DNA from 2 places in the Paenibacillus rhizoplanae genome. Region 2 is predicted to be linked to the other one. Evidence: predicted binding sites of a transcription regulator. Region 2 holds the regulator's gene; the other holds the start of a gene.

Region 1 (5,988 bases), on a different contig from region 2:
GAAAAACGCTCCTTTTTCTCCGAAACCAGGCTTTTTTCACCTTTAAATTGATTCATCCCTAACTCCCCGTTTTCTTTTTTAGACATCATTATAATTCAAGTATCCCTAAGAGTCATATGAAAATTTTATTAACAATTGTCAGGGTGCTAAATAAAGCTGTCGGGTGCTACAAGCGATGGTCAGTCTCACGACGGGTTTGTTGCTCATATCGATCAGAATTACGTCACACTTGCCATTCCCACAAATGAAATCATGGGCCAGATGAACGGAATGCCTGCTAACGCAACAACCTACAGACAATTCGGATACTATCCGGGTTTCTACCCGCGCCGCCGCTTTTATCCAAGACCTATACCCTTTGGTGCCATTACAGCTTTGTACTTGCTTCCATTTTTTATTTAATAATGATTAGGGAATTCGTTATTGCATGGGCATCCGCCCAGTTCTTTATGTGGGCATTAACAAATGCCGCAAGCAATCATGGTCTATCCTATTGATCCCTACGTAGTCGAAACCTTAATGTCTGTAAAAGGTAAACAGCTAGTGCTCGAAACCACTCGCGGAGGGATTAGCGGCTGCTTAGTGGAAGTTAAGCCAGATCACGTTGTATTGGATACCAGGGGCCGGAAGTTTTTCGTACGAATCTGCGAGATTGTCTGGATTATGCCAGAATAGATTTTTGTGAGAGAGCTACGACAGTAGCTCTTTTTTTGCATAAAGCAGTTGTCGATGCGGCAAAAGGTTGACGGGGGTTTTGATGGTCCTCGCTCTACATTAATTTCGCCCCTCAGCTTTTCCCGTTGTTCCATTCCTTACCATTCTACTGAGACTGAACCTCCCTACAAACTTAACAACCCTTCACTATGCATCGTCGTTCAAGGTCTCAAGGACATAGTCATTGGTAAGGAGCGCTTCAGGTATGGTCCGCCGCACTACCTTGTAGCCTCTATGGATTTACCAATCATTGCCGAAGTTCTGGGAGCAACCCCCGAAGTTCCCAACTTAACCTGTAAAATTGAATTTACTCCCGGCCATATTTTAGAGTTGGTAAACGATGATGCACTTAAGGCGAACTCCAAGGGTTCATCCAGACGCGCTATGAATGTTGGCGTATATCGACCTGTACCAGATTAATTCACCTAATAATAACCATCAATTGAAAAAAATCCATAGAAAAATCGGTCGATATTTGTCGCTGCTAATATCATTTTGTTTCTTTGCTTTTTTTATGTAAGACCTGCACAAATGGATTATTGTAGGTTCAGGAATCATGTAATTACATATGAAGAATTACTCCTACTCCCCAGGCAGATACTCAACCAACTCCGACAGTTTACACTGAAACGTATCACATAACCTAACCAGCGTCTCCAGCTTAATGGTCTCCAAGTCCGTCTCCCGATACAGTTTGTTAATCGAATTCCGGCTCAGGCCTGATTTCTCCATCAGCTCGGTGATGTCGTCGATCCGGTGTTTGGCCATTAGGATTCTTAGAGGCTTTAACCGATCCCTTAATTCGTATCCGGCTTGAAGTGATGTACCGTGAACTGCTAGGCTTCAAGGATGCGCTCTATCTCTTCAATGAGCTGCGGAGTTCCTCTAATGCTTAATTCTATCTTAGCTTTACATTTTCCTGTTTTTATCCTGTCCACTGTTTCTATCATGTACTCCGAAATAACCTATATGTATAGAAAAGACGCATTCAGCAGAATGCGCCTTTTACTATTAATATGGATGCCGAGGACGGGGGTCGAACCCGTACGGTAGTCACCTACCGCAGGATTTTAAGTCCTGTGCGTCTGCCTGTTCCGCCACCCCGGCATGTTATTGCGCGTTCTAACGCGACAAGAAATATAATAACATGTATTAGGTGGATACGCAATAAATATTTCCTGTTTTCCCTGTCCTCAAAAAAATAGCCCGGTCAGCCAAAGCTGATACGGGCTGTTGTCCACGGCCAAATCCTAGTGGCGGTCGCGCTCACCGGTTCTGCTGCGCATGCCAGCCAGACCCAGGAGACCGACGAGACCGAGCCAGCCCCAGTTGGAGCGGTTATCGTTATTGTCTGTGGTGGTCGTACTCTGCGCCCGATATCTGCCGGTAGGCATGTCGTTGGACAGCGGGGAGACAGAGCTGTTGTCTCCGGTACGGATTTTGTCCTTCATGATGGATTCGGTCTTATGCATGGAATCTCTGGTCTGATTCATCATGGTGTTGCCCCGGTCCATCATGCGGTCATCCATATTGCCCATGTTGCCCATCCGTCCGTCAGTGGTGGTGTTGTTCATGCCCGGAGCGGTGGTGCTCATGACGCCCGGAGTCGTAGTAGTCATACCGCCGGGCGCTGCTGCTGCGGAGATGCTACCTGCTCCGAGCAGACTCATGGACAGGACCGTACCGCAGGCAAGGCTTGTAATCAGCTTGTTCAAAATGTTGTGCCCCCTTCATGGATGTGGTTAATCGCTGATAATTTCCCCATCCGGGACAGCATCTATGCAGAGAAGTTATTCCTTCACAATGTTTACGGTCTTGCTGGACGCATTATACGTGACCTTGGCTCCAAGTGCTTCCGCAATCGCACGTACAGGCGCATAGGTTACCGCATCGTCCATGACGCCGGTCGTCAGCTTCTTTCCATTGAGCGTAATATTTACCGGGATATCCTTGTTCACCTCTGGCTCACCTCCGGTTATACGGCTTAGTGCGGCTGCACTCTGCTGGGCAGTAGGCCGTCTGCCTGCCTTCAGGTCCTGGATGCTAAGGCCGAAGCTCATCTGCAGATGAGCGTAATCCTTGAAGGAGGTCCAGTCCCCTCCCCATTCGAACCCCAGCTTCTTCCCCTCCTGCACCACCTCTTGCCAGTCTGCCACCTTGTCGCCATCCCCGTCACGGGTCATATCCCAAGACACATTCCTGCCATCCGGCAGGAGTAGCGCAAAGTCTATTGCCAGTCCGTAATTATGGTAGCTGTCCCCTCCCCGGGCGTTCGTTACAATGTCGCCCTTCTTGGTTCTCCCTTGAGCATATAGCTCATTCTGCTGCGCTATCGTGCGCATGCCCTGCGTAATGAGGATCTGCACCCCCCGGTTATAGCTCCGTCTAATCAGCTCGTTCGCCCCGGTCAGTACGGCCGGATGCAGCTTCGCCAGCCTTACGCCCGACTTCAGCTTGACCTGCTCCAAAGTAAGCATCTACTCACCCCCTGGTATAGTATATGCCCGCTTTGGCAGGGCGGCTTACGCCGATGACCATTTTTTTCACAAAATGAAGCTGTGTAGCACCTTATCTCCCCGGATGAACTGTGCGCCTACAGGCCAGAATAAGAATGCAGACCGCAAGTCAGGTCATTCTAACGGAAAGGGGGATTGAACATGGAGATACACAGCGACAGCTACAGAATAGCCCCGCTTAGCGACCAGGAGGATGTCGTGGAGGTGATCCGTCAGGCGGAATCGCAAATTGCCCGAATGACCGGGAACCCGGAAGTGACGCTGATTGCCTATGAGAAGACGGACCCGTCCAGGAACGGGAGTAACTAAGGACGCTGCTTACAGGCAGAGCCTTCATCCCTCAGACAATATAAGCCTCCACAATGTCATCTACAAGCAGCCACTTCCATTCCTCCGCCCACTGCAGCTTAATCTCACGCGAGTGGGTGTGAATGGAGGTCACGAACCCGCTCAGCTTCCTCTGCTCCAGAGGATCATACAGCACTAGCGTTACCCGCACATGACTCCTTAGCGATAAGGCCAGCGTATGCTCAATCTCCTCCAGCTTCTGCTCGTCCAGAACCGGCTTCAGGCTATGCCAGGTCTCCCGTTCGTCCCTACTGATCCCGCCCTTATGCTCCGTCAACATGATTCGGCTGCTCTCCCGCAGACCGCCCTCTTCAAGCTTTTTGCCCATTGCAATTCCCCCACTCCGTGTGTGTATACCCCGACTGCATCATCTTGCTGCCTATGTACCGAACGTATGTTTGTATTATATCCGCGATCTCTCTTGTTAGGCAAGCAGAAATTAATGTCAGTCTAAGGACGCATAGGAGGGCTTAAGCTGATTAAATAAAGGTTGGACAAATAATTCAATCGTCAGCAAAAAGACGCCTACAGTAATGCTGTACAGCGTCTTCATCTGAATCCTTTTGCCTATAGCAAGTCTTGTCACTGCTTATTTCACTGACGTAGTCCCTGCGCTTCCAGTACCCGGTTCCTGCTTGACATCTGTGCCTGCATCTGACACGGTGCCTGTCACGGCTTGCTCCGGATCAATCAGTCCGGCGGCTTCTCGGGCTTCATTCAGCTTGGAGATGCCGTAGAGCATCGCTACGTCCGCCTGCTGATTCATCGCGTCGAATTCCTCGGCGGTCACATCGGGCGATACTGCGCTCTTGGAAGCCTTCTCCTTGATCTGATAGGCACTCTGGAATGCGATCACCGAATCTCTGAGCAGCTTCTGGATCGTATCCGGCAGGCCACCCGCAATCTTGATATCGCTCACATGCTCTGCAAGCTGAGATGCGGTATCCTGGAAGCTGTCCACAGCCTTCTGGAATTCTTTGTCTGTCGCTTGTCCGGTGGAATAAGAGGTTAGCGTGGTGTTGAAGTTCTCTAGCGAGGATTTGCCCATTTCGTCGAATTTCGACATTTCATTGTAAAAGTTCTGCACCGTCTCCTGTACCTCTTCCGGGGACGCCGGTTCAGCACTGTTATTGCCGCAAGCACTGAGTATCATGACGGCCACTAGCAGTCCTGCAAGTAAAGCTTGTCTCATAGTTAATATCCCTCCACTTAACAGAATAATATCGATTTTTGTTAAGTGCAAATGAAATTAATGTAAAATTCGGCGTAATGAAACATATGTCAGCGGTTAAGCGTATTCACAGGGGGAAAGGGCGGTCAAGAACCCGTTGATGACTGGCAATTCCTGTTATACTATAATGAATTTATCCGTTCAAGGAGAGGAAGATCTACTTATGACTTATTGCACAGCATGTGGTGCGGAATACAAGCAAGGTGCCAAATTCTGCGGGGAATGCGGGGCAGGTACAGAAGAGGCCGGTTCTCCGGCAGCAGCACGGCGTCCGGCGGCTGGCCATAGCTCCGGTCCCGAAAAAGAATTATGGCAGGGCAAGCCTGCCGGCATCTCCGACCGTCTCAAGGGGCTGATCGGGCTGAATACCACCAAGTATACGATTACGTCCCAGCGGATTATGGTGAAGAGCGGACTGATCGGCAAGGATGTCGAAGAAATCGAGCTGCTGCGGGTCAATGATTTCTCCGTCACCCAGTCGGTGTTGCAGCGTATGCTGGGCATCGGGACGCTGATCATTTTGTCGGATGATGCTTCATCTCCACAGCTCCCCTTCTATAGAATCCGTAAGGTTCAGTCTGTCAAGGATATCCTGCGCCAAGCCGTGCGTGACGAGAAAATCGCCAACAACATCAGCTACCGCGAGCAGATCTGACGCTTCGTTGCACTTGTTAGGGAAGAAATAGGGCTCCTGCCGGAATTACGCCTTTGGCCTGGCTGGGGCTCTCCCACATCAGTACCGCCCGCGCATCCCCCTGGTTCTCATAGTACTCCACCTTCAGCTCATGCAGCTTCCCGGCAATCAGACTCACTGTGCCTTGCCGCTCCTGCCCGCTCTGCTTGATCCAGCTGTCAATAATCAGCTTCCCGTCGATCCATACCCGGATTCCGTCATCTGAATACGAATAGATGGTGTAGGTCTCGCTGTAGGCAGCACTTATTTTGCCGCTCCAGCGTACGGAGAACAGATCTGCGTGAACAGCCGGATCAGGCGCCGCCTGCCTCCAGGCGAAGTTAATATTGGCATCTGTCCGGGTGAGGGCAGGCGTACCGCTAAGCGTAATATTGTTATAGTACTGTCCATAGAGGCCCGGCTTGGGGAGTACCCCTCCTGAAGAAGCATACGCTGCAGCCTTGGCCGCATAATCATCTCTGGAGAATACGGCACTATTCCTCATA
Region 2 (5,988 bases):
ACGGTGGGAAATGCGATTCGATTAGCTAAAGATATGTTACAGCAGTATCCAGAGGTCGAGCATGTAAAGTTCAATGTCGATGATACAGGTGTCGGCGGTGGCGTAACGGATCGTCTGATCGAAGTCATTAACGAAGAAGGTTATGGCTGGGAGGTAGTGCCGGTTAACAATGGTTCATCATCTTTGGATGATTACTGTGCCGACCTAGTCACGGAGATGTGGCGGTCTATTAGGACGGACTTGGAAAGCAATTTGACCAACTTTATTAATGGAGAACCGGGGGTTATGCAGATACCCGATGACGATACTCTAGTCTCGCAGCTGGCTACAAGAAAGTGGCGTATGACCTCAACAGGTAAGATGATCTTGGAGAGCAGGATGATATGAAAAAGCGTGGTCTCGTTCGGAGAATTCATGGTTGAAACACCAGAACATATCATGGTTCCGTCAATTGGCGGCGTGACTATCGGACGGCAATATACATGTGATGCTTCCTAGTATTGGAGCGTCTCCATAAAGCGCAATTGATTACCAAATAATGCTTTATTAACATTTCATCATTTGATAGAATTGAGCAAATGATGATGAATGGAGAATAGGATTATGATAATCAGTATGGCATTTCATAAAGAACTTCAATCTGCGCTTAATTCAAAGTATCTTTCAAGCGAAGATTTTGATATATCAACAAAAAGAGAGCAAAAAGGTGGGTTAAGCGTTACAATTACTTATTTATATAACCCTCAATTTGAGCTATATTTCAAAACTGGAGATCAAATAAACTTAAGTAGAAAACCTGGAGAAATGGCAGAAAGCGAGAATCTTGTCGTTGTTGGAAAAGGTGGAATATTATCGGCTATTAACCAGTGGTTGAACAATATCGAGGATGAAACGAAGGCCGCCCCGATATTAAGAGAATTGGTGGAACATAAAGCCGAGGTAAACCGCCAATTATCAGATTTAGAAAATTCAGTTAAAGATATTGGCCAAGGTGATTTTACTAGAGAAGAAATAGCAAACTTGATTGAGAAATTAAACAAATTTCAAGAAGAATTTGAGGCAAGGTTGGAGGAGGAAATTCAGGACAAACAAAAATTAAGAAATGAACTCAATAATGTTGATAAAGAAATCGAATTTCTCAAGTCACAAATTCAACTGCTCACTAAGGAAAATTGGATTAAATCATTATTAGTAAAATCAATGAATTGGCGTAAGCGTAATCCCAAAACAATGAGTGCATTAGTTGCACTAACTAGAGAGATGTTGCCAGAAGGGGTTAGGGATCACGTTCCTGATGCCATTGTAGATTTAATAGCCCCTACTAATGAAGAATAGTCAATTATACGTAGTAACACCGAATAAAACCAATGATATTATTAATCCATAGAAGTATGAAAGATTACAGAAGGTCAGGAAACTTTTCCTGCCTTCTATTTTTATGCCATGAATAAACAAAAAGCCGCCATAAATATGGGCTTACAGTCCCCCGTGAGCGCGAGGGGGGTATTTTATATTGTGCTGAAGACATACCAAAAAAACAGGCTTCCCAAAAATAGCACAGCAGTCATGCCAAGCAGCACTCCAAGAATGACTTTTTCGGTTCTGTTATATTTCTTCAAATGATCACCCGATGTTCTTAGATTATTCTTCAATGGGAACCGAGGACCGGAAGGCATACCATAGCAGTCCATAAGCTATTAAGAAGTAAAGCAGTACACCCAGTATGGATATGGACAGAAGAATGATGATAACTTTATTTCCATTCATACATTTACCTCCTAAATAAAAAAACTCTCCCGATTTTTAGTGTGGGGGAGAGAGTGAAGATGAAGACGGAGACGGAGCAAAGCCCTTACATCATAATATAAAGGAATTATAACTCCAAATCAAATCATTTTACATACTATTCCATCTCCTATATACTTAACCAGAAGAGAATTCGAGTGGGAGATATGGGAGTGGATGATGAAGAATACATATAAGATTATGCTTTCGCTGATGCTCATCCTGGCGTTGATAGGTCCGGTGGCTGGGGCGGAAGGAGTGGCTGTGCCTGCGGAGACCCGAGAGAGGCTTATGGAGCAATATGGGCTGGATGCACCGGCTCAGCCGGTGTGGGATTGGAGCAGCATGGATATCGGAGGCAGTGGAATTGTAGATGGGATGCTGTTCGTGTGCCGGATGATGATGAATCCACTGGGGGTCATGTTGCAAGAGATGCTGTATATTCTGTAGTTGAGGGGGAAAAGAATGAATTCGCGTTATGATACGCCGAGTCCTGCACGCAGAGTCCGCAGAAGATCGGGCGGTAAATCGTTACTGGTCCTTATCCTTGTTGTTCTGGTTGTGATGGCTGTTACGAATCCGGGGAAGGAAGCATTCAGTGAATATTCTGTAAAGAATCTGGAGAATACGCTTGATCAGGAAATAGGCGACGGAATTACCAAGCTGGTAGCCCAGCCTGTAGTTGAGTCATTGACTGAGAGGGATAACTACATTTTATTCTCTGTATTCAGTGTGCCGGACCTTAAGAAGACCAATTTTTTTAGCGGGGATGGCGGGGCTACTAAGAAATATATTGGATTGTTCAAAATCCTTTTTATCAAGCTGTAAATTTGGTTTACATATTGTTCCATAACCCGGTATAATTAAATAGATTGTTGGCGGAATCTTTATATCATGGTTGTGGAACAAGGAGGAACGAAGTTGAATACGGCTTATAAAGTACTGTCCAGTGATGCTGATCTATTCGCTGCCGCACTGGCACAGGTACAGGTCTACGTCGTTCAGCTGGTTGATGGCAAACCGCATGTGATTGCTGATTATGCCGGACCTGTACAGAAATGGACACCGGAGTACATAGTGCTGGCCGGAATGACTTATAGACGCGATGAATTTGAATTCCGGGTACGATTGAACAAGAAGTGAGCAGATTCGCTGCCCGCTAACCGCTGCTCCTAACATTACTGCCGAATCACACAATCTTCTACGGTATATTCAGCATCTCTTATACTATCCAAGTGTAAAAGAGGTGTTAAGATGACCCAAAGAGAACGCAACAGAATCCGCAGAGCCATTAATGTGCTGCTTACCCAGAGAGCGATCCTGCTGGAGCGGCTTGAAGAAATCAATGAGAATCTGCGCAGTGTGCCTAGAGGTTCGCGGGCCAGAAGAGAGCTATTGGCGGCCAGAGCCTCCATCCGTGAAGCCATTCGCCTGAATACAGCTGCCATTCGCTTGTTACGGAGTGTGCTGCTGTAATCTGTATCCGCCCTGGTGGCTGAGATGATGCGAACAAGACACCCCTTCGGGGGTGTTTTTGTCGTGAGATCCGGGAGCAGCAGGTTGCAGCTGCGGTCTATTCTCTAATCGTAACACGCGTGCCGATAGGTACGGTGGCGGCCAGAGCCAGAACATCTGCGTTATACATACGGATACAGCCGTGAGAGACCATGTGGCCGATGGAGGACGGGTCGTTGGTTCCGTGGATGCCGTAATGCGGCTTGGACAGACCCATCCAAAAGGCACCGAACGGGCCGCCCGGATTGGGCTGCTTGTTAATGATGGTGTACTCGCCTACTGGCGAGACGGTTAACATTTTGCCGATGCCGACAGGGAAGCCTCTGGTGACAACGTCATTATCCAGCAGGTACAGCATACGCTGTGACAGATCGACGATAATTCGATAATTGGGCATACAGATCAGCACTCCTTTAATATCAGGATATGTGCGGAGCCGTACAGCGGTTCACAGAAAAAGTGGCAAAAAAGCCGTATGCGAACAAATGTTTGCATACGGCTTTTTTGCCACTACGCTAAGTGAAATAAACAGAAAACAGGCTGCTTCGCATGGTGCGGAGCAGCCTGTTCTGAAGCGGGGAGTAGATTAGTGGATATCGCGGAATAATCCGATGACCCGTCCCAAAATCGTAACGCGGTTAAGGCGAAGAGGCTCGTACGCCGGATTCTCCGGCTGCAGCCTGATATGATCCCGTTCCTTGTAGAAGGTCTTAACAGTTGCTTCATCTTCTTCGGTCATCGCTACAACAATATCGCCGTTGTCGGCAGTCTGCTGCTGGCGCACGATGACATAATCCCCGTTCATAATTCCGGCATCCACCATACTGTCACCAAGGACAGATAGCATAAATACCTTGTTATCGCCTACATAATGAGCAGGCAATGGGAAGTAATCCTCAATATTCTCTGTAGCTGTAATAGGAACACCAGCTGTAACCTTACCCACTACCGGGATGCGGGTGACGGTCTGGACGAATTGATGCACATTCTCTGAATCTTCCTGCCCGAGTAACTCAATGGCACGCGGTTTCGTAGGGTCGCGCCGGATCAGGCCCTTCTTCTCAAGCCGGTCCAAGTGACCATGCACGGTAGAGCTGGAGGCCAGGCCGACAGCCTCGCCAATCTCGCGGACGGACGGAGGATAACCCTTGCTGCGGACTTCATTACGTATAAATTCCAGGATCGCCAGCTGACGACTAGAAATCTTTGACATCGGAATCAACCCCATATACTATGTTTGGGAAAATTATAACATAGAACTTCCGTTCGTACAAACATAAGTTCTAAAATGAGGAAAATAAGAGAGTGAAAATAAAGAGAACAAACGTTCCGAAAAAACTATTGATCGAAACACATGTTCGTGTTATATTATTTTCGAAAGCAAGAACATGTGTTTGGAGGATGATGATAATGTTAAAGTATAGTACATACAACAGCATCTATAATAATGAGGATATCAAGGTGTCCGCTCCCGGTAATCCAACTGCTCATAATTATGTTAGCAAGATCAAGGATGCGATTCTTCATACTCTCGCTGCGCTCTCATGGTTATTCCGTCAGGTCAGCCTGATGAAGATGGTTCTGGTGCTGATGCTTGTTATTTCGGGATTCACTGTGGTGGGGAATGTTTTTGCCGGTTCGGTCTCTTCCATGAAGCCAGATAAGCGGATCGTAGTCGAACGAGGGGATACCTTATGGAGCCTTGCGTTAAGTAACAAGCCTGAGGACATGAAGACAGCCGTATATATAGAAGGAATAATGAAGACGAATCATTTGGAGAACAGCGTCATTAAGGCCGGAGATATTCTGATTTTACCTTTATACTGAAGGAATGAAGCAGACTAATGATCGACTCAAAGAGCTTTCAGGGGGTAGACCTTGACAAGCTCTTTTTCTCATGGCAAAGTTAAAATGAATTTAGAGGGAGGGAAACGTATTGAATATTGACGAATTGGTCGCACGCATCAATGAACTGGCACGCAAAGCTAAGAACGGCGGCCTGAATGAAGAGGAATTGGCCGAACGTGCCAAGCTCCGTGAGATTTACCTGGGGAATATCCGCAGCAACTTTCGGGCCCAGCTTAATACCATCGAAATTGTGGACAATCCGGAGCATGAAGAAGGCAATAACGGACTTAAGCATTAGCCTGTTGCCTTTTCATAGATAATACAGGATGACTAGGGGGAACTCACATGGCCCGTTCTTGGGAAAGAATGGTTCAACGCAACACAAAGCAAATTAACCAGCAAAGAAAGAAGCAGGGGAAGGATTCCATTTATGCTTCCAGCACTAAGGCTACCGCAAAAAGCATCGATATTTTCAAAGGCCGGAATATTATATTCCCCGTTGTATTGATGCTGCTTGGCATCATGTTCTGGGTGGTCGGCTCGATTGACGAAGCAAAAGGAAGCGGGATTCTGGCCAACTGGCTGGGTGTAGTGCTGTATTTCCTGCTCGCTGCGCTGCTGTTCTTCCGCCGTCCGTTCCTTAAGGTTGAACGTGCGCGTATTTCTACTATTAAATATAACCGCGAACGCTTCCTGCCTGCGGCGGATATTGAGAAGATCACCTTATCGCGCAGTGTAGTTACTATTAAGTATAAGGGCAAGCGCAAGCAGTGGATTTTCTCCAAGCTGATTAACCGTTATGACACCGCTGCAATGGGTGAACGTCTGGAGCAATTCGCC

What was found. Region 2 encodes LexA, which represses DNA repair genes until DNA is damaged. Its sites were predicted from a motif close to CGAACATATGTTCG; they were not measured.
Region 1: the regulator LexA is predicted to act here: its motif matches at 3,966-3,979, upstream of ACFSX3_RS19320 (YolD-like family protein).

What each region holds. Positions count from the first base shown of each region.
Region 1 is NZ_JBHUKY010000033.1:106,704-112,691, forward strand. Features, by position in the region: gene ACFSX3_RS19280 (sodium-dependent transporter) at 1-56, opposite strand, end outside; gene ACFSX3_RS19285 (YuzF family protein) at 466-675, shown strand; gene ACFSX3_RS19290 (AraC family transcriptional regulator) at 730-1,134, shown strand; gene ACFSX3_RS19295 (helix-turn-helix domain-containing protein) at 1,297-1,482, opposite strand; tRNA gene ACFSX3_RS19300 (tRNA-Leu) at 1,736-1,821, opposite strand; gene ACFSX3_RS19305 (WGxxGxxG family protein) at 1,965-2,429, opposite strand; gene ACFSX3_RS19310 (M15 family metallopeptidase) at 2,505-3,191, opposite strand; gene ACFSX3_RS19315 (hypothetical protein) at 3,372-3,539, shown strand; gene ACFSX3_RS19320 (YolD-like family protein) at 3,571-3,906, opposite strand; gene ACFSX3_RS19325 (hypothetical protein) at 4,168-4,770, opposite strand; gene ACFSX3_RS19330 (PH domain-containing protein) at 4,973-5,464, shown strand; gene ACFSX3_RS19335 (glycosyl hydrolase) at 5,481-5,988, opposite strand, start outside.
Region 2 is NZ_JBHUKY010000054.1:208,947-214,934, reverse strand. Features, by position in the region: gene ACFSX3_RS24595 (hypothetical protein) at 1-387, shown strand, start outside; gene ACFSX3_RS24600 (hypothetical protein) at 1-29, shown strand, start outside; gene ACFSX3_RS24590 (hypothetical protein) at 604-1,335, shown strand; gene ACFSX3_RS24585 (hypothetical protein) at 1,642-1,767, opposite strand; gene ACFSX3_RS24580 (hypothetical protein) at 1,963-2,235, shown strand; gene ACFSX3_RS24575 (DUF4359 domain-containing protein) at 2,251-2,613, shown strand; gene ACFSX3_RS24570 (hypothetical protein) at 2,707-2,928, shown strand; gene ACFSX3_RS24565 (hypothetical protein) at 3,040-3,261, shown strand; gene ACFSX3_RS24560 (L,D-transpeptidase) at 3,359-3,697, opposite strand; gene lexA (transcriptional repressor LexA) at 3,887-4,513, opposite strand; gene ACFSX3_RS24550 (LysM peptidoglycan-binding domain-containing protein) at 4,711-5,127, shown strand; gene ACFSX3_RS24545 (DUF896 domain-containing protein) at 5,237-5,446, shown strand; gene ACFSX3_RS24540 (hypothetical protein) at 5,494-5,988, shown strand, end outside.